3 regions of the Jejuibacter calystegiae genome follow, and region 1 is predicted to be linked to each of the others. Evidence: predicted binding sites of a transcription regulator. Region 1 holds the regulator's gene; each other region holds the start of a gene.
What was found. The regulator PurR, encoded in region 1, represses purine synthesis genes. The targets are predictions, from matches to a motif close to CANGCAAACGTTTGCNTG.

Region 1 (6,825 bases):
ATAATGGACCCGACCAGGAAGAGGCCGCGCTGTATCTGATAGACGAGCTGAATAAACGCAAGCTGGCTTATCTGCACGTTTCCGAACCGGACTGGGCCGGTGGTCAGCCTTACAGCGACGCGTTCCGTCGCCAGGTACGCCAGCGCTTTAACGGCGTGATTATCGGCGCCGGAGCCTACACCCGTGAAAAAGCGGAACAGATGATTGAAGCAGGTTATATCGATGCTGCCGCCTTCGGACGCGACTGGATAGCCAACCCGGATCTGGTGGCGCGTCTGCATAACAATGCCCCTCTTAACTCTCAACGTACCGAAAGTTTCTACGGCGGCGGTGCTGAAGGTTACACCGATTACCCCACCCTCTGACCCTCTATCATTGATAGCGGCGCCCGTTCGCCGCTATACTCCTTAGTACGTTCTATTTTATCGACGGATAATAAAAAACCGTTAAATTACGAGGACTTTATGCGCTTACTCCATACCATGCTGCGCGTTGGCGACCTGCAACGCTCCATCGATTTTTACACCAATGTGCTGGGCATGAAACTGCTGCGTACCAGTGAAAACCCGGAATACAAATACTCCCTGGCCTTCGTAGGCTACGGCCCGGAAAGCGAAGAAGCGGTCATTGAGCTGACTTATAACTGGGGCGTGGAAAGCTACGATCTGGGCAACGCCTGGGGCCATATTGCCCTGAGCGTGGATAACGCCGCTGAAGCCTGTGACCGTATCCGCAGCAATGGCGGTAACGTCACCCGTGAAGCAGGCCCGGTTAAGGGCGGCACCACCGTGATCGCCTTCGTGGAAGATCCTGATGGCTATAAAATTGAGCTGATCGAAGCTAAAGACGCCGGAAAAGGTCTGGGCGACTAATCTCCACGGGGCGCCACGGCGCCCCGCTTACTGCATTAAGCCCCAAAATTTGCCATAATACCCGCTGCTCGTTTTCCCCGTAACAAGAGACTCCGGATGTCCGACAACGCTCAACTGAACGGTCTGTGCGACCGCTTCCGCGGCTTTTATCCCGTTGTAATCGACGTGGAAACTGCCGGTTTTAACGCAAAGACCAACGCCCTGCTGGAGATAGCCGCCATCACGCTAAAAATGGACGAAGATGGCTGGCTGACAACCGACGAGACCCTGCACTTTCACGTTGAGCCCTTTGAAGGTTCGATTCTGGAGCCGGAAGCCCTGGCCTTTACCGGTATCGATCCCCATAACCCGCTACGCGGCGCGGTCAGCGAATACGATGCTCTGCATGCCATCTTCAAAATGGTGCGCAAAGGGATTAAGGCAAGCCACTGTAACCGGGCAATTATGGTGGCGCATAATGCCACCTTCGATCACGGATTTATGATGGCGGCCGCAGAACGCGCCGGCCTGAAACGCAACCCGTTTCATCCGTTCGTCACCTTCGATACCGCGGCCATGAGCGGCCTGGCGCTGGGCCAGACCGTACTGGCAAAGGCCTGCATCGCCGCCGGGATCGCCTTCGATGCCGAACAGGCGCACTCCGCGCTCTACGACACCGAACAGACCGCTCAACTGTTTTGTGAAATTGTTAACCGCTGGAAGCGACTGGGCGGCTGGCCGTTACCTCAGGTCGAAAGCAACGAGGCCTGATCCCTGGACGTAAAAAAGGCGGTTCATCATGAACCGCCTTTTTGATCGACAACAGAATCAATTATTCCGCGTCTGACTCTTCCGGTTTGTGCTTTGCCGCAGCCTCTTTGATCAGCGTCTGCAGTTCGCCAGCCTGATACATCTGAATGATGATATCGCAACCGCCAACCAGTTCACCTTCCACCCACAGTTGCGGGAACGTCGGCCAGTTAGCATATTTCGGCAGCTCGGCGCGAATCTCCGGATTCTGCAAAATATCCACGTAGGCAAAACGCTCGCCGCAGGCGGCCAGCGCCTGTACAGCCTGAGCGGAGAACCCACAGCTGGGTAATTTCGGTGACCCCTTCATGTACAGCAGGATGGGATTCTCGTTAATCTGACGCTCAATTTTTTCGATAGTGGTGCTCATTGTCATGCTTCCTCAAGCTTTTTACGGCGTTAGCCTTACATTGTAGCCACTCACGGGCAACGGTAAAATACCCACTTTCACAGGGTTATCCCCATCGGGCCACGCGGGGGGTAAAGCTGCATGCAGAATAACACTTTAGCCGGGTCGTCGTGAACCGCCTCAGAGCTGCGTCCAGCCTGTTTTGGCGTAAAAACGTTCGCTTTGCTTCCATCGTCACGTCTGGAAACAAAAAAGCGGCTTCCCGCATGAGGTTTCTGTGGATTAGAATCCTCTGACTCCCGAAGCCGACGCCGCCCGGCGCCGCACTAACCATCGTTCAGGAAGTTAACGAGTGGCCCGAAACAGAAAATTTGCGCTTACCGTTTGCGCGCTGTTCCTGAGCAGCGCCCTGGTGCCCCATGCCCTGGCGGCAGGACACAGCCACCAGACGACCGAGCACAAGGCCCGCGCCCATAAATCCGGCGCCAGCCATAAAACGGTACTGCGCACCAGCAAACGCCACACCGGCGCCCGCAGCAAAAAACGCCCGACGCAGCGTAAAACCCGGCCCCATCATACCGGCACTACCTCAATTGCCAGCGCCCATAAGGACAGAATCGAAAAAGCCCGCAAAGTGGCGATGAATAAATTAATGAATCAGCTCGGTAAACCCTATCACTGGGGTGGAAGCTCACCGCGTACCGGCTTCGACTGTAGCGGTCTGATCTGGTATGCCTACAAAGATTTAGTCAATATTCGTATCCCCCGTACCGCCAACGGCATGTACCATCTGCGCGATGCAGCACCAGTGAACCGCAGCGAGCTACAGCGCGGCGACCTGGTCTTCTTCCGTATTCGCGGTCGCGGCACCGCCGATCACGTCGGGGTCTATGTGGGCAACGGTAAGTTTATCCAGTCCCCGCGTACCGGGCGCGACATCCAGATAACCTCTCTGAGTGATAACTACTGGCAGCGCCACTACGTTGGCGCCCGTCGGGTGATGACGCCAGACACTCTGCGCTAACGCCCCCCACTGACAAGGGGGCGTCGCTGTGGTTATTCGGCATCCGCCGCCAGCGTCTGCTGCGGCGATTTGCGCGATGAGAACAGCACCAGCAGCAGCCCCAGCGCGGCGATAATGCCCCCCATGACCGGCACAAAGCTATATCCCAGGCCACCGGAGATCACCGCCCCGCCCGCCGCAGCCCCCAGCGCATTACCAAGGTTAAAGGCGCCGATATTGACCGACGACGAGAGTCCCGGCGCCTCATGGGCCACTCGCATCACCCGCATCTGCAGTGGCGGAACCACGGCGAAGGTCGCGGCCCCCCAGACCACCATGGCGATGGCGGCACCGACTTCACTACGCGCCAGCCAGGGGATCGTGACCATAATCACGGTCAGCAGCAGTAAAAACCCTTTCAGGGTGCCGTTGACCGAGCGATCGGCAAAACGGCCGCCAAGATAGTTGCCCAGTGAAAAACCCAGCCCAACCAGCACCAGCATACCGGTAATAAAATCCGGCGAAGCATGAGTCACCCGCTGCAACACTGGCGAAATATAGGTATAAAGCGTAAACATCGCCCCCGCCCCCAGAACCGTGGTCAGCAACGCCATCAGTACCTGAGGGCGCATCAGTACCCCCAGCTCGCGCTTCACGTCCGGACGATCGCCCGCGCCGCCCGCAGGCAGCGACAGCCACAGACTTAACATCGCCACCACGCCAAGACCGGCGGTGGCCAGGAAGGACATACGCCAGCCAATGGCGCTACCCAGCCAGGTTGCCGCTGGCACGCCGCCGATATTGGCGATGGTCAGCCCCATAAACATGGTGGCGACCGCGCTGGCCTGCTTCTCTTTGGGGACCAGACTCGCCGCCACCACCGAACCCAGCCCGAAGAAGGCACCATGGTTAAGGCTGGTGATAATCCGGGAGGCCAGAAGCCAGCCATAGCTGGGCGCCAGCGCCGACAGCACATTACCGACAATAAAGATTCCCATCAGAAACAGCAGCGCACTGCGTCTGGCACGATGTGACAGCAGCAGCGTCATCAACGGCGCTCCCACCATAACGCCAATCGCATAAGCGCTGATCAGCATACCGGCCACGGGGATGGAGACGCCCACCCCATCGGCGATAACAGGCAGCAGCCCCATGGGCGAAAATTCTGTTGTTCCTATACCAAATGCCCCAATGGCCAGCGCCAGTAAGGGGAAATTAAATTTCATTGTTATTTCTCCGGTAAATTCGGGAGACAGCTTCCACCAGGGCGGAACTCACTGCTGCCGGAAATCGTCAGGCGGAGAATAATGACAGTCTGCGGAGGAAAGTTAAAGACGTGTTAAAAGCAAAAGGCTGTTGCGCAAATAGCAATAATAGAAAGGCCCGGATACGCAACGACGCGCATCCGGGTCGGGGATTAATGCAGTACGGCAGTCAGTGCGCCGCACACAATCACGCCGAGCGCGATAATAGTGGTGACCAGCGAGTATTTCAGTTCGGTACTCATGATTTTCTCCTGTGCTTTTTTCCATATTAGCGTAATGACTGATTCATTTTCCCACAAACGCCCCTGAAAATCCTGTATCAAGTGGCCCTGAATGCAGATTTCCTCTTCCACTTTTAGCAAAGATAGGACAAAATCCCCGGCTAACGTGTTTTTACGCCGTCCGGTAATGCCCTCCTCCCGTCCAGTGTCGCTTCCCCGACATACCTGCAACCTGAAAAGTTGCGCCCCGGGATAAGTCCAGGCAAACGATTAACCGGCCGGTATTCAAGGAGACCAGGAAATGGCCGGGAGTGACGACTGATGGCAACAATCAAAGATGTGGCAAAGCGGGCAAACGTCTCCACCACTACGGTGTCGCATGTTATCAATAAAACCCGCTTTGTCGCGGAAGAGACCCGTAATGCGGTATGGGCCGCCATCAAAGAGCTGCACTACTCGCCCAGCGCCGTAGCCCGCAGCCTGAAAGTGAATCACACTAAAACCATCGGGCTGCTGGCCACCAGCAGTGAGGCCCCCTACTTTGCGGAAATTATCGAAGCCATAGAGAAAAGCTGCTTTGATAAGGGCTATACCCTGGTGCTGGGCAACGCCTGGAACAATCAGGAGAAACAGCGCGCCTACCTGTCGATGATGGCTCAGAAACGCGTCGACGGCCTGCTGGTAATGTGCTCGGAATATCCGGAACCGCTGCTGGCGATGCTCGAAGAGTACCGCCATATCCCGATGGTGGTCATGGACTGGGGCGAAGCGAAAGCTGATTTCACCGACTCGGTCATCGATAACGCCTTCGAAGGCGGCTATATGGCGGGACGCTACCTGATTGAACGCGGCCATCGTGATATCGGCGCGATTCCCGGCTCTCCGCACCGCAATACCGGCGCAGGCCGCCTGGCAGGCTTTAAGAAGGCGCTGGAAGAAGCGCGCATCAAACTGAATGAAAAGTGGGTGGTGCAGGGCGACTTCGAGCCGGAATCCGGCTACCGCGCCATGCAGCAGATTCTGTCTGTCCCCCAGCGCCCCACGGCAGTATTCTGCGGCGGCGATGTGATGGCGATGGGCGCCCTGTGTGCCGCCGACGAAATGGGGCTGCGGGTGCCCCAGGATATTTCGATTATCGGCTACGATAACGTGCGCAACTCCCGCTACTTTACCCCGGCGCTGACCACCATCCACCAGCCCAAGGACTCACTGGGGGAGACCGCCTTTAATATGCTGATTGACCGTATCGTCAATAAGCGCGAACAGTCCCGCACCCTGGAGGTTCACCCGCGCCTGATTGAGCGCCGCTCGGTGGCCGATGGCCCGTTCCGCGACTATCGCCGCTAAGTACCACTATCGCCGCCAGGCACAGGGGAGCCCGCTCAACCGGGCTCCTTCAGCCACTCCGCATTCAGCGTTTCGCTATCCCCCAGATAATCCAGCAGCCAGCCCAGCACCGGTGAGTCTTCGTTCTGGCGCCAGCTCAGACAGCAGGCGGCATCCGGAAAGCGATTCTCCAGAGCCAGCGCTACCCACTGACCGCTTTTTATCCGCGGTTGCGCAACGTGGGCTGGTACCATGCCGACACAGAGCCCGGCATCCAGGCACTCTCTTGCCGTCTCCCAGTCCGGCACCACCATGCGCCGCTGGTTATCCAGCAGCCAGGTCGTACGCTTGGGTAGTGAGCGCGAGGTATCTTCCAGGACCAGCGACGGCCAGCGTCGCAGTCGTTCATCATCCAGCGCCCCCTCCGCTACCGCCAGCGGATGACCGGACGCCACCACGCAATGCCAGCGCAGCATCCCCATATCCCGAAAGGCGTAACGGCCACCAACCGGTACTGCCCGGGTGGCGCCGATCGCCAGCTCTACGCGCCCGTCCTCCAGCGCGTCCCATACGCCGTTAAACACTTCACGAGAAACCCGCAGCTCCACATCGGGGAAATGGCGGTAGAAATCCAGCACCAGTTGGCGGGTACGCGCCGGTTTAACGATGTTATCCACGGCGATGGAGAGCTGCCCGCGCCAGCCGTTGGCAATCTGCTGGCAGCGCTGACGGGTGGAGAGCATTTTTTTGATAACCTCCCGTCCTTCGCGCAGAAAAAAGGCCCCGGCCTCCGTCAGTTCGACATCTCGATGGCGGCGCACGAACAGCGGAACCGCCAGCCACGCCTCTAACTGACGTACCGTATAACTGACCGCCGAAGGCACCCGGTGCAGCTCCTGGGCTGCCGAACTAAAGCTGCCGTTGCGGGCAACAGCATCCACCACTTCCAGTGAGTATTCCGACCACATATCTGCCTGCAAAAAATTTGAATGCAACAGGC
Region 2 (6,825 bases), 1.8 Mb from region 1:
GCCTTTACCCGCGATAAAAGCCGCACCGCCGTTAGAGAACTGGACGATAACCGGCGATTTTACTTTCGCAGCGGTTTCCAGCACGGCGTTGATAGAGTCAGTACCCACGCAGTTAACTGCCGGCAGAGCAAAATTGTTCTCTTTTGCTACCTGGAACACCTTCTGTACGTCATCGCCAGTGATCACGCCAGGTTTTACGAAATCAAAAATTTTTGACATGTTACGTTGTCCTGTATCTTCTCGGCCTTTCATCCGTCGTCTTTCACCTGAGTGAAATCTGCCTGGATGTCATTGAAAAACAGGCGGGATTTTCCCGCCTGAAGATGCATTACTGCTTAGCACGCTCTTCGAGCATGGCGACTGCCGGCAGTACTTTGCCTTCCACGAACTCCAGGAATGCGCCACCGCCAGTGGAGATGTAGGAGATCTTATCGGCGATGCCGAACAGATCGATGGCGGCCAGGGTATCGCCGCCGCCTGCGATGGAGAAGCCTTCGCTGTCAGCGATAGCGTTGGCAACAATCTCGGTGCCTTTGCGGAAGTTCGGGAATTCGAATACGCCAACCGGGCCATTCCACAGAATGGTTTTAGCGTTTTTCAGGATTTCCGCCAGTTTTTCAGCGGAAACATCGCCCAGATCCAGAATCTGCTCATCATCTTTAATGTCGGTTACCGACTTCAGGGTTGCAGGCGCAGTTTCAGAAAACTCGGTTGCCACACGTACGTCGGTCGGAACCGGGATATCGCAGGTGCCCAGCAGGCGTTTGGCTTCATCTACCAGGTCAGCTTCGTACAGGGATTTACCCACGTTGTGGCCCTGTGCGGCAACAAAGGTATTAGCGATACCGCCGCCCACGATCAGCTGGTCAGCGATTTTAGACAGCGAGTCCAGCACGGTCAGTTTGGTAGAAACTTTGGAACCGCCAACGATGGCAACCATCGGGCGAGCCGGCTCTTTCAGCGCTTTACCCAGCGCGTCCAGCTCGGCAGCCAGCAGCGGGCCAGCACAGGCAACGTCGGCGAACTTGCCCACACCGTGGGTGGAAGCCTGGGCGCGGTGCGCAGTACCGAAAGCGTCCATCACGAACACGTCGCACAGTGCGGCATATTTCTTAGACAGGGCTTCGTCGTCTTTCTTTTCGCCCTTGTTGAAGCGAACGTTTTCCAGCACCACCAGTTCGCCAGCGTCGATTTCAACGCCGTCCAGGTAATCTTTCGCCAGACGAACCGGATTAGAGAGCTTGTCTTTCAGGTAGTTAACTACCGGCAGCAGAGAGAATTCTTCGTTGTACTCGCCTTCGGTCGGACGACCCAGGTGGGAAGTGACCATCACTTTTGCGCCCTGCTTCAGAGCCAGTTCGATGGTGGGCAGGGAGGCACGGATACGGGCATCGCTTGTCACTTTCCCATCTTTAACCGGCACGTTCAGATCCGCACGGATTAGCACGCGTTTACCAGCCAGATCCAGATCGGTCATCTTAATTACAGACATGGTGAATCCTCTCGTTGATTCTTAAAGTTTTGCAGGCGCAAACCGCGCCTTACCTGAAACCAGTGGCGGCCATCGCTAACGTTGTGTCGAGCATTCGGTTAGCAAAGCCCCATTCGTTGTCGCACCAGACCAGGGTTTTGACCAGGTGCCCACCGCTGACCCGCGTCTGGGTGCCATCAACGATGGCACTGTGCGGATCGTGGTTAAAATCTGTCGAGACCAACGGTAATTCCGTATAGTCAACTATACCATGAAATACCCCCTGTGCCGCTTTTTGCAGCAACAGGTTAACCTGTTCAACCGTCACCGCCTGGCGCAGCGTAACGCTCAGATCGATGGCAGTTACGTTGATGGTTGGCACCCTGACCGCTATCGCTTCAAAGCGGTCGCAAAACTGCGGAAAGATACGGGTAATGCCCGCCGCCAGCCGGGTATCAACCGGAATAATAGACTGGCTGGCCGCCCGGGTACGCCGCAGATCCGGGTGATATGCATCGATAACCTGCTGATCGTGCATCGCGGAGTGAATCGTGGTTACCGTTCCGGACTCAATGCCCCAGGCATCTTCCAGCAGCTTAATCACCGGGATAATGCAATTGGTGGTGCAGGAGGCGTTGGACACCATACGATCTTCCGCCCTGAGCGCCTGATGATTCACCCCGTAAACCACGGTAGCGTCCAGGTCATTCCCTCCGGGATGAGAGAACAGCACCTTCTTCGCACCTGCGGCGAGATGCAATTCGGCATCGGCCCTGCTGCCGTACACGCCGGTGCAGTCCAACACCACATCAATACCCAGATCGCGCCAGGGAAGCCGTTCGGGTTCGCGCAAATGCAGCAGGCGCACAACGTCATCGCCAATCCACAGTTGGTCACGCTCCTGACGAACGTCCCAACCGAAGCGCCCGTGGCTGGTATCGTACTTAAGCAGATGCGCCATCCCGGCGGAATCCGCCAGTTCGTTGATAGCCACCACGGCAATCTCCGCGCGGCGCCCGGATTCGTAGAGGGCGCGAACCACATTGCGTCCGATGCGGCCAAAGCCATTAATCGCGATGCGTACGGTCATATCTCTCCTGCCAGATTCCCACCAAAACGGCTGACAGAGTAATCCAGCGTGATGCCTTAAGGAATCTTTGCATGCCCAAAGGGTGACTGTTTGGTCGTTTGTCGAGCATTTTTTCTACTGAAACGAAACAACTGAAACGCTTCAGCTAGAATAAGCGAAACGGCCGCTAAAAGGAACGCCCTGGGTGCGGTACCGGGAAAATAACTTGATGTGCGTCACAAAATAACGTCACTGGAAGGAAGCCAACGAAAAAAGGCTCCCACCGGGAGCCTTTCATCAATACCCGATAATGGGGTTACAGCAGCGCTTTCGCTTTGTTAACCACGTTATCCACGGTGAAGCCAAACTCTTCGAACAGTTTCTCTGCCGGAGCAGACTCACCAAAGGTGGTCATACCCACGATATCGCCGTTCAGACCCACATACTTGAACCAGTAGTCGGCGATACCAGCTTCGATAGCCACACGAGCGCTAACGGCTTTCGGCAGTACCGATTCACGATAAGCGGCATCCTGCTTGTCGAAAGCGTCGGTGGACGGCATGGAAACCACGCGCGCCTGCACCCCTTCCGCCGTCAGGCGATCCCAGGCAGCCACGGCCAGCTCAACTTCAGAGCCGGTGGCGATCAGAATCAGCTGCGGCTGGCCTGCGCAATCTTTCAGCACATAACCGCCGCGAGCAACGTCCGCCAGCTGCTGAGCGCTACGCTCCTGCTGCGCCAGGTTCTGGCGGGAGAGGATCAGCGCGGTCGGACCGTCGTGACGCTCAACGCCATATTTCCAGGCAATGGCAGATTCCACCTGATCACAGGGGCGCCAGGTGCTCATATTCGGCGTCAGACGCAGGGAAGAGAGCTGCTCAACCGGCTGGTGAGTCGGGCCATCTTCGCCCAGACCGATAGAGTCATGGGTGTACACCATCACGTGGCGCTGCTTCATCAGTGCCGCCATACGCACCGCGTTACGGGCATATTCAACGAACATCAGGAAGGTAGAGGTGTACGGCAGGAAACCGCCGTGCAGCGCGATACCGTTGGCGATAGCGGTCATACCGAATTCACGCACGCCGTAGTGGATATAGTTACCCGCCGGATCTTCATTCAGCGCTTTAGAGCCGGACCACAGCGTCAGGTTAGACGGCGCCAGGTCGGCGGAGCCGCCCAGGAATTCAGGCAGCCAGGGACCGAAAGCTTCGATAGCGTTCTGGGAAGCTTTACGGCTGGCGATTTTCGCCGGCTCAGCCTGCAGTTTCTCGACGAAAGACTGCGCTTTTTCCGCAAAGTCGGCCGGCATTTCGCCCTTCATACGGCGGGTAAATTCTGCGGCTTCCTGCGGGAAAGCTTTCGCATAGGCGGCAAATTTCTCATTCCAGGCATGCTCTTTCGCAAGGCCCGCCTCTTTGGCGTCCCACTGCGCGTAGATATCCTGAGGAATCACAAACGGCTCATACTTCCAGCCAAGCGCTTCGCGGGTAGCGGCAACTTCGGCATCGCCCAGCGGCGCACCGTGGGAGTCATGAGAACCGGCCTTGTTCGGCGAGCCAAAACCGATAATGGTTTTGCACATCAGCAGAGAAGGCTTGTCAGTGACGCCACGCGCTTCTTCAATGGCGGCTTTAATAGCGTCAGCGTCGTGACCATCAACGCCACGAACCACGTGCCAGCCGTAAGCTTCGAAGCGCTTCGCGGTATCGTCGGTAAACCAGCCATCCACTTCGCCATCAATGGAGATACCGTTATCGTCGTAGAAAGCGACCAGTTTGCCCAGCTTCAGGGTACCCGCCAGCGAGCACACTTCGTGGGAGATCCCTTCCATCATGCAGCCATCGCCCAGGAAGGTATAGGTATGATGATCGACAATATCGTGGCCCGGACGGTTAAACTGCGCCGCCATGGTTTTTTCGGCAATCGCCATACCCACCGCGTTGGCAATCCCCTGCCCCAGCGGACCGGTGGTGGTTTCAACGCCCGGCGTGTAACCGACTTCCGGGTGGCCCGGCGTTTTCGAATGCAGCTGACGGAAGTTCTGCAGTTCGGACATCGGCAGATCGTAGCCGGTGAGGTGCAGCAGGCTGTAGATCAGCATGGAACCATGCCCGTTCGAGAGCACAAAGCGGTCGCGATCGGCCCAGTGCGGGTTGGTCGGATTGTGATTCATGTAATCGCGCCACAGAACTTCTGCGATATCCGCCATACCCATAGGGGCACCCGGGTGACCGGATTTGGCTTTCTGAACGGCGTCCATGCTGAGCGCACGAATGGCATTGGCAAGCTCTTTACGAGAAGACATTTTGACTCCAGATCGGATGGTTACAGGCTACGCCTTAGATTTGAACAAAAATGTTATCAACAATGTACCGCAAGCCGCTGGTCATGTACATGGAGCATCCTTTTGTCCACTTAGGAAATCTCCGGAACGGGCAATAAAACCGGACAATGACTCGCCCACGACAGGGGTTCTTATTTATACTCAGCCCCAGGTCGGCGCCTGATATCATCGTCGCCGCTTTTCAGATCCCTTCATTATCTTTTTAAAACGGAAGTTAACACATGAAAATGCGTCCGATGCTGTTGGGTATCGTCGCCGCAACGACACTGCTGAGTGGCTGCCAGACTCTTGATTCCGGCGGCTCGGGATCCTCTGATTCCAGTATTCTAAATCTGTTCCCGGTCAGCGATGAACAGGTCATCGAACTGAGCGACAAAGCCTGTACTGAAATGGACAGTAAATCGACTATTGCGCCAGCCAACAGCGAATACAGCCAACGCCTGAACAAAATTGCCAGCGCCCTGGGGAGCGATATTAACGGCGTGAAGACCAACTATAAGGTCTATCAGTCCAAAGAGGTCAACGCCTTCGCCATGGCCAACGGCTGTATTCGCGTCTACAGCGGGCTGATGGACATGATGAACGATAACGAGGTGGAAGCGGTTGTCGGCCACGAAATGGGCCACGTAGCGCTCGGCCATGTGAAAAAAGGAATTCAGGTCGCCATGGGCACCAATACCCTGCGAGCGATTGCCGCCTCAGCCGGGGGAATTCTGGGCAGCCTCTCCCAATCGGAACTGGGCGCGCTGGGCGGGCAGTTGGTTAACGCGCAATTCTCACGACGCCAGGAGTCCGAAGCCGACGACTACTCCTACGATCTGCTACGCAAACGAGGCATCAACCCTTCCGGGCTGGTCACCAGCTTCGAGAAACTGGCCAAAATGGAGCAGGGTCGCAGCAGCTCAATGTTTGACGATCACCCGGGCTCCGAAGAGCGTGCCGCGCACATCCGCGAACGCATGCGCGCCGACGGTCTGACGCCGCCAGCGAAATAGTCCCCACTCGCTAAGCCCTCATCCTATCGCGGCGAGGGCCTGGGGGCTGTGGCTGAGCCGTGCAATGCCTGATAATGCCGAAGCGGGCGGTGGGTTAATGGTGGCGGTGATTCAGATGGCGATTACGCTGGGTGCGGGTATTGGTGGTTTCCTGTTTGACGCCGTCGGATGGTGGAGCCCGTTCGCCTTCGGTCTGCTGCTGCTAATTTGTTCGGGGTTCGCCGCATGGGCGGCCCGTAAGGAAAACGCGGTTCTACGGGCATCCTGTCGCCACTCTTAAACGTTTCTTCGGCCCGGCGAAAATCCGGGAAGAAGAGTTACCTGGCCCGCTGATTAACCCACACCAGCTTATCAACCGGGAAGTCCAGCCCACGGGCAACAGAAAGATAGTCCTGTTTTATTGGTTCCGGAATTTCCGGCGTGCGAGCCAGAATCCACAGGTAGTCGCGGTTCGGTCCACTGACCAGGGCGTAGCGGTAGTCGTCATCCAGCGCAATCACGTTATAGCCGCCATAGAATGGTCCAAAAAATGAGACTTTCAGCGCCGCAGTCGTAGGATCGCCGGTAAAGTACGCTTTACCTTCGCTCTCCTTCCAGCGTCGCTGCACCGGATCATAACCCCGATTTAGTACGCTGAGACCGCCGTCGGGGCGCTTACCATAGGTTGCCGTCACCTGCTCCAGCCCCCGCTCGAAACGGTTTTCCAGACGGGCTATTTCGTACCATTTACCCAGGTAGCGTTCGCCATCAAAACGGGAAATGGGTTTTACACCCTTCGGCGGCGTTGGCGATTGACAGGCCACCAGCGTTAACGCCAGTGCAACGCCGCTCAACACAGGCCATAGCTTCATGCAGACTCCTTACGGGGATGTTGTCTGTCTACGTCAGTGCGCCGCAAGGGCATAAAAAAACGCGGGATCCGACTGGATGGTCGCCAGCACCT
Region 3 (6,825 bases), 1.5 Mb from region 1:
GCGTCCTCTACCCGGGCAAAGGCGCTAATCACCAGCGACAGCGGCGACGTCACTTCACGCGCTTCACTGCCTTCCTGCCAGCGGGTTTTCATCGACATTGAATCCTTACCCACCGGAATGGTCAGCCCCAGCGCCGGACACAGTTCTTCGCCCACCGCTTTCACCGCCTGGTACAGACCGGCATCTTCACCGGGGTGGCCCGCCGCGGCCATCCAGTTAGCGGAAAGCTTCACCCGCGTGAGGGAGCCAATCTGCGCCGCGGCGATATTGGTCAGCGCCTCGCCCACCGCCAGACGGGCGGAGGCGGCAAAATCCAGCAGCGCAACCGGCGCGCGCTCGCCCATGGACATGGCTTCGCCGTGATAGCTGTCCAGGCTGGCGGTGGTCACCGCGCAGTCAGCCACCGGGATCTGCCAGGGGCCGACCATCTGATCCCGGGCCACCATACCGGTGACGGTACGGTCGCCAATGGTGATCAGAAAGGTCTTTTCAGCCACCGCAGGCAGATGCAATACCCTTTTCACCGCATCAATGAGATCGATACCGGTGCGATCCAGCGCCTGGCCCTGAGCCTGCTGGCTGGCCACGTCGCGGGTCATTTTCGGGGTTTTACCAAGCAGAACATCCAGCGGCATATCAATGGGCTGATTGTCGAAGTGGCTGTCATTCAGGGTCAGATGCTCTTCCTCTGTCGCCTCGCCAATCACTGCATAGGGCGCGCGTTCGCGACGGCACAGGGCATCGAAATCCGCCAGTCGTTCCGGCGCCACCGCCAGCACATAGCGCTCCTGAGATTCGTTGCACCAGACTTCCAGCGGGCTCATACCCGGCTCGTCGCTCAGGATATCCCGCAGCTCAAAACGGCCGCCGCGCCCGCCGTCGCTCACCAGTTCCGGCATGGCGTTGGAAAGTCCACCCGCCCCCACATCGTGGATAAACAGGATCGGGTTGTTATCCCCCAACTGCCAGCAGCGGTCGATCACCTCCTGACAGCGACGCTCCATTTCCGGGTTATCTCGCTGTACCGAGGCAAAGTCGAGATCGGCGTCGGACTGACCGGAATCCATTGACGAAGCGGCACCGCCGCCCAGACCGATATTCATGGCCGGACCGCCCAGCACGATCAGTTTCGCTCCCGGGGGGATCTCCCCTTTCTGGACGTGATCGGCGCGGATATTACCGATACCGCCCGCCAGCATTATGGGCTTATGATAACCACGCACTTCGGCGCCGTTGTGGCTGCTCACCCGCTCCTCGTAGGTACGGAAGTAACCGTTCAGGGCCGGGCGGCCAAATTCGTTGTTAAAGGCAGCGCCGCCGAGCGGGCCATCCAGCATGATGTCCAGCGCCGAAACGATGCGCTGCGGCTTGCCGAAATCCTCTTCCCAGGGCTGCTCGAAGCCGGGAATACGCAGGTTAGAAACCGAGAAACCGACCATCCCCGCCTTGGGTTTTGCGCCGCGCCCGGTGGCACCTTCATCGCGAATTTCACCGCCGGAGCCGGTGGCCGCGCCCGGCCACGGGGAGATTGCGGTCGGGTGGTTGTGGGTCTCGACCTTCATCAGAATATGGGTCGGCTCCTGATGATACTGGTAGCGACCATCGGCGTCCTGCGGGTAGAAACGCCCGACCTCAGAGCCTTCCATCACTGCGGCATTATCTTTATAGGCGGAGAGCACGTACTCCGGCGTCTGCTCGAAGGTGTTCTTAATCATCTTAAACAGCGACTTCGGCTGAGTTTCCCCGTCGATAATCCAGTCGGCGTTAAAGATCTTGTGGCGACAGTGTTCCGAGTTCGCCTGAGCGAACATATAGAGTTCGATATCGTTAGGATTGCGACCCAGAGAGGTAAACGCCTGCTGCAGATAGTCAATTTCGTCTTCCGCCAGCGCCAGCCCCAGACGAACGTTGGCTTCGATCAGCGCTTCGCGCCCGCGACCGAGCAGATCGACGCTCTGAACCGGACGCGGATTGTGATGGGCGAACAGGCATTCGGCCTGCTCAGGCGCGGTAAACACGCTTTCCATCATTCTGTCGTGAACCAGGGCCGCCGCCGCATCGCGCTGAGCGGGGCTCAACTCCCCTTCCAGATACCAGGCCACGCCGCGCTCCAGGCGCTTCACCTGGCTCAGACCGCAGTTGCGGGCAATGTCGGTGGCTTTAGAGGACCAGGGGGAGAGCGTACCGGGACGGGGCGTCACCAGCAGCAGCGTACCGCCAGGCGCATGGCTTGCCAGGGTCGGGCCATATTCCAGCAGGCGCACAAGCCGCGCGCGCGCCTCATCGTCAAGGGGGGCCGCCAGGTCAGCAAAGTGCATATATTCGGCATAGACGCCGGTTACCGGCAGCCGGGCCGCGTTAAAACGATCCAGCAATTTATTGATTCGGAAGGCTGACAGGGCGGGCGAACCACGCAGAATTTCCATCATAAGATCTCTCGTCTTCGAAGCGGCTGTATGGCGCCATCGATGGCACCAGGGGAAAACGGGCGTCATTATAGAGAATCCACAGCGGCGACGAAACCGTTTGCGCAGAAATAAAATTCCTGTGACGCTGTACGTAAAATGGTCAAAAAACGCACTAAGCGGTTGCCAGCGCACGCATTGTTGAGCAAAATGCGGCTCCAATAGCCCCGTATAATAATGAAATTTTCCTGGCTCCCAACCAGGACTTAAGACAGCGCAGAGACTTAACTTATTGAAGAAACTAAAGATTAACTATCTGCTTGTCGGGGTGGTCGCCCTGTTGTTGGCGATTGCGCTATGGCCCTCCGTTCCCTGGTTTGGCAAAGCTGAAAACCGTCTCGCTGAGATTCAGAGTCGGGGAGTGCTGCGCGTTAGTACCATCGCCACCCCGCTCACCTGGTACCGCGAGAAAAATAAAATCACCGGCCTGGACTATGAGCTGGCGCAGCAGTTTGCCCGCTATCTGGGGGTGAAGCTGGAAGTGAAAGTGCGTTCGACCATCGATCAACTGTTCGACGATCTGGACAGCGGTAAGGCGGATATTCTGGCGGCCGGGCTGGTATATAACAACGATCGCCGTCAGGCTTACCAGGCTGGCCCGGCCTATTACGCCGTATCTCAACAGCTGGTCTACCGTAAGGGCACCCTCAGACCAAAGAGCCTGGAGGGGATCACCGCGCAGCAGATGACCCTGACGCCCGGTCTGGCGGCGCTGAGCGAACTGCGTAAGCTGCGCGAAGGTCAGTATCCCGAACTGAGCTGGCACGTTGATGAACGCCGGAGCAGCAATGAGCTACTGCGCAAGGTGCTGGACGGCGATATCACTTACACCATCGCCGACTCCGTCGCCATCAGCATGTTTCAGCGTATTCATCCGCAACTGGCCGTCGCGCTGGACGTCACCGAAGAGCAGCCCGTCACCTGGTTTTCTCCCCGTGACGATGACGACAGCCTGTCTGCAGCGCTGCTCGACTTCTTTAACGACATCTGCAGTGACGGCACCCTGGCACGTCTGGAAGAGAAATACCTGGGCCACGTCGGCACCTTCGACTACGTGGACACCCGCAGCTTCCTGCGCGCCATCGATAACGTGCTGCCGGAACTGCAGCCGCTATTTGAAAAGTATGCGCAAAGCATCGACTGGCGCCTGCTGGCGGCCATTTCGTATCAGGAGTCGCACTGGAACGCGCTGGCCACTTCCCCCACCGGGGTGCGCGGCATGATGATGCTGACCCGCAATACGGCGCAAAGTCTGGGGGTTGAAGACCGGCTGGATGCCGAACAGAGCATTCGCGGCGGCGCCAGCTATCTGCAGAAGATGATGAGTAAGGTGCCCGAAACGGTGCCGGAAGAGGAGCGCATCTGGTACGCGCTGGCAGCCTATAACATGGGCTATGCCCATATGCTGGACGCCCGGGCACTGACCGCAAAGCTGAAAAAGAATCCCGACAGCTGGGCGGATGTGAAGCAGACATTGCCGCTACTGAGCCAGAAGCGCTACTACACTCAGACCACTTACGGCTATGCCCGGGGTCACGAAGCCCACGCCTATGTGGAGAATATTCGCCGCTACCAGCAGAGTCTGGAAGGGTACCTGAGAGAGAAAGAGCGCCAAAAAGCGAAAAGCACTCAACTAGCCCAGGGGTATCCGGCGGTCACCCCGGGCGAAGTGGCTATCCCCGATTACGGTCCATTTCCCTTTGCGCCTTTTTTTGCGCTCGCCGTTGGCGAAAAAATTCACTCAACAGTGCCGAACACGCTGGCGCAAGAATCCCCCCGCTAACCTGTACCCGGTGATTCATTCCCGGGTGGCCCAGCACATCCATCAGCGAACCCGCAGCGCCGGTCTTGGCATCGCTGGCGCCATACACCAGATGGCTGACCCGGCCATGCACCATGGCCCCGGCGCACATCACGCAGGGCTCAAGGGTTACGTACAGCGTGGTATCCAGCAGACGATAGTTTTGCAGCACCATCCCCCCCTGGCGCAGCGCCATAATTTCGGCGTGCGCGGTGGGATCGTGACGGCCAATAGGGCGATTCCAGCCTTCGCCAATCACCTGATTTTGCCAGACCAGTACCGCGCCGACGGGCACTTCGCCCTCTTCCCCGGCGCGCTGCGCCAGGGTTAGCGCATGGCGCATCCAGTATTCATGATCGATGGGCTGTTCGGACACGGCGACCTCCGGATTAATGGGGCGCGCATTATACACGGGGCGATGACTTCACTCCAGTTGCTGCAGTCGCCCCTGGGGCGTGACCCGCCAGCGGTGCTCGCAGAAGCGCAGCAGCGGGTTATCCTGGCTGCTGTCGCTGTAGCCGCTATAGAGCTGAAGCGGCACGCCCAGCCGCTGTTCCAGTTGGGCCACCTTTTCGTGGCCCAGGCAGCGCAGGGTCAGCACCTGACCGCCGCAACGCCGGGTCATACGGCTGGCGATAAGCTTCACCCGGGGCAGCCACGGGCTATCGCCGTAGACCTGCTCCACCAGCGGCTGGGGAGAGCCGGTAATCAGCCAGACATCGGCATCGGCGCTATCCAGATAGTCATTCAGCCGCTGCTGAACCACCGGAAAAGCGGTGACCCTGCTCCGAAACGCCGCGACAAAATCGGCTTCGAGCTGCCGGAGTCGACGTTCGCTGCGGCCAAAGGTACAGCCCCACAGCAGCAGACTCATGGGCCAGCGGGTAGCGCGCCCCTGAATCAGCAGCCCCAGCGCCACCACCGGCAGCAGCGGTATCACCAGTAGCAGGTTCAACGGCTGGCGACGCAGCAGCCAGCGCAGATAACAGCCAAACATATCCTGTTGGTGCAGCGTGCCATCCAGGTCAAAAAAAACCACCCGACGTCCGTTATCGCTCAATCGTTACTCCTCCGGATCTTTAAAGCCAATCAGCCAGGTAAACAGAAAACCGGCAATCACGGTAATCAGATACCCCGCCAGATACAACATCACTTTACCGGAAACCATGGTGAACGCCAGCGGCAGCCCGGAAAGCCCAAAGGTAATGACCGTAGAGACCTTCCAGTAGCTGATTAGGGCTCCGCCGACCGCGCCCCCCAGACAGGCGGCCAGGAACGGGCGCCCCAGCGGCAGAGTCACACCGAAAATCAGCGGCTCGCCGATGCCCAGCAGCCCCACCGGCAGTGCCCCTTTTATCATCTGCTTCAGACGCGCATTGCGGGTTTTCATCAGAACGGCGATGGCCGCCCCCACCTGACCGACACCGGCCATAGAGAGGATAGGCAGCAGCGCATTGAAGCCATGCGCCTGTACCAGTTCAACGTGAATAGGAACCAGCCCCTGATGCAGCCCGGTCAGCACCAGCGGCAGGAAAGCCCCGGACAGAATGGCGCCGACCAGCAGCCCGCCCTTATCGATAGCCAGAGTCGCGCCATGCGCGATAGCATCCGAGATCCAGCCGCCAAGCGGCTGTAGCGCCACGATAGCCACGGTACCGGCAATCAGCGTGGTCAGCAGCGGGTTGAGAATCAGCTCCAGCGAGCCGGGCAGCCAGCTACGCAGCCGCTTTTCAATCCAGCACATCAGCGCCACCACCAGCAGCACGGCGATCACCCCGCCGCGCCCGGGCTGCAGATGTTCGCCGAACAGTTCGATCTGCGCCAGCTGCGGACTGGAGAGGATCCCGGCCATGACGCCGCCCATCGCCATCGATCCGCCGTAGACCTTCGCAGCGTTAACCCCCACCAGAATATTCATAATGGCGAAAACCGCGCTGCCAAAGATGCCCATCAGTCCCAGCAAATTCGGGTTTTGCACCGCAAAATCGCCGACGATATCCGGGCGCTTAAGGATATTGACGATGCCGGTAATCAGACCCGAAGCGATAAAGGCCGGAATCAGCGGGATAAAGACATTGGCCAACTGGCGCAACGCATCGCTCATCGGTGCCTTATAGCGCGCTTTTGCTTCGGCTTTGGTACGGGCGGCGGTATCCACCGGCTGCGCCTGAGCGGGGGCGCCGCTCATCAGAGTCTGCATCGACTCCACTACCTGGGCCGCCCGACCGGGGCCGACGATAAGCTGGTGCTGCTCCCCCTGCTTCACATAGCCGCTGACGCCGGGCAGGCCTTTCAGCTTGTCCAGCGCCAGTTGCGCTTCGTCGCGCACCGTTAGCCGCACCCGCGTCATACAGTTTTCCAGGCGGACGATATTGCCCTGCCCGCCAACGCCCAGCAAAATCGCCTGAGCCAGCTGTTGTCTGTCCATCCCTGTTTCTCCCTCTGATGATCTTTATCCCTGCAACGCGGCGCGCAGATAGCCGCGATGCTCAGCGAGGCGGGCCCTGGCGGTTACCGCATCCAGACCGGCCAGTTCCATCAGAATGGCGGGCTTCACCT

Region 2: a site for PurR is predicted at 2,581-2,598, ahead of epd (erythrose-4-phosphate dehydrogenase). Genes of this name have one in related genera too.
Region 3: a site for PurR is predicted at 2,516-2,533, ahead of purL (phosphoribosylformylglycinamidine synthase). Genes of this name have one in related genera too.

Annotation. Positions count from the first base shown of each region.
Region 1 covers NZ_CP040428.1:3,562,953-3,569,777, reverse strand. The annotation lists gene nemA (alkene reductase) at 1-365, shown strand, start outside; gene gloA (lactoylglutathione lyase) at 465-872, shown strand; gene rnt (ribonuclease T) at 969-1,622, shown strand; gene FEM41_RS16450 (Grx4 family monothiol glutaredoxin) at 1,684-2,031, opposite strand; gene FEM41_RS16445 (C40 family peptidase) at 2,363-3,034, shown strand; gene FEM41_RS16440 (MFS transporter) at 3,067-4,239, opposite strand; gene cydH (cytochrome bd-I oxidase subunit CydH) at 4,431-4,520, opposite strand; gene purR (HTH-type transcriptional repressor PurR) at 4,821-5,846, shown strand; gene punR (DNA-binding transcriptional activator PunR) at 5,882-6,793, opposite strand.
Region 2 covers NZ_CP040428.1:210,764-217,588, forward strand. The annotation lists gene fbaA (class II fructose-bisphosphate aldolase) at 1-219, opposite strand, end outside; gene pgk (phosphoglycerate kinase) at 329-1,492, opposite strand; gene epd (erythrose-4-phosphate dehydrogenase) at 1,542-2,561, opposite strand; gene tkt (transketolase) at 2,857-4,848, opposite strand; gene loiP (metalloprotease LoiP) at 5,109-5,882, shown strand; gene FEM41_RS00915 (MFS transporter) at 5,947-6,162, shown strand; gene blc (outer membrane lipoprotein Blc) at 6,200-6,733, opposite strand; gene nadS (NadS family protein) at 6,767-6,825, opposite strand, start outside.
Region 3 covers NZ_CP040428.1:5,028,887-5,035,711, forward strand. The annotation lists gene purL (phosphoribosylformylglycinamidine synthase) at 1-2,429, opposite strand, end outside; gene mltF (membrane-bound lytic murein transglycosylase MltF) at 2,698-4,248, shown strand; gene tadA (tRNA adenosine(34) deaminase TadA) at 4,139-4,609, opposite strand; gene yfhb (phosphatidylglycerophosphatase C) at 4,691-5,326, opposite strand; gene FEM41_RS23625 (PTS transporter subunit EIIC) at 5,330-6,694, opposite strand; gene murQ (N-acetylmuramic acid 6-phosphate etherase) at 6,719-6,825, opposite strand, start outside.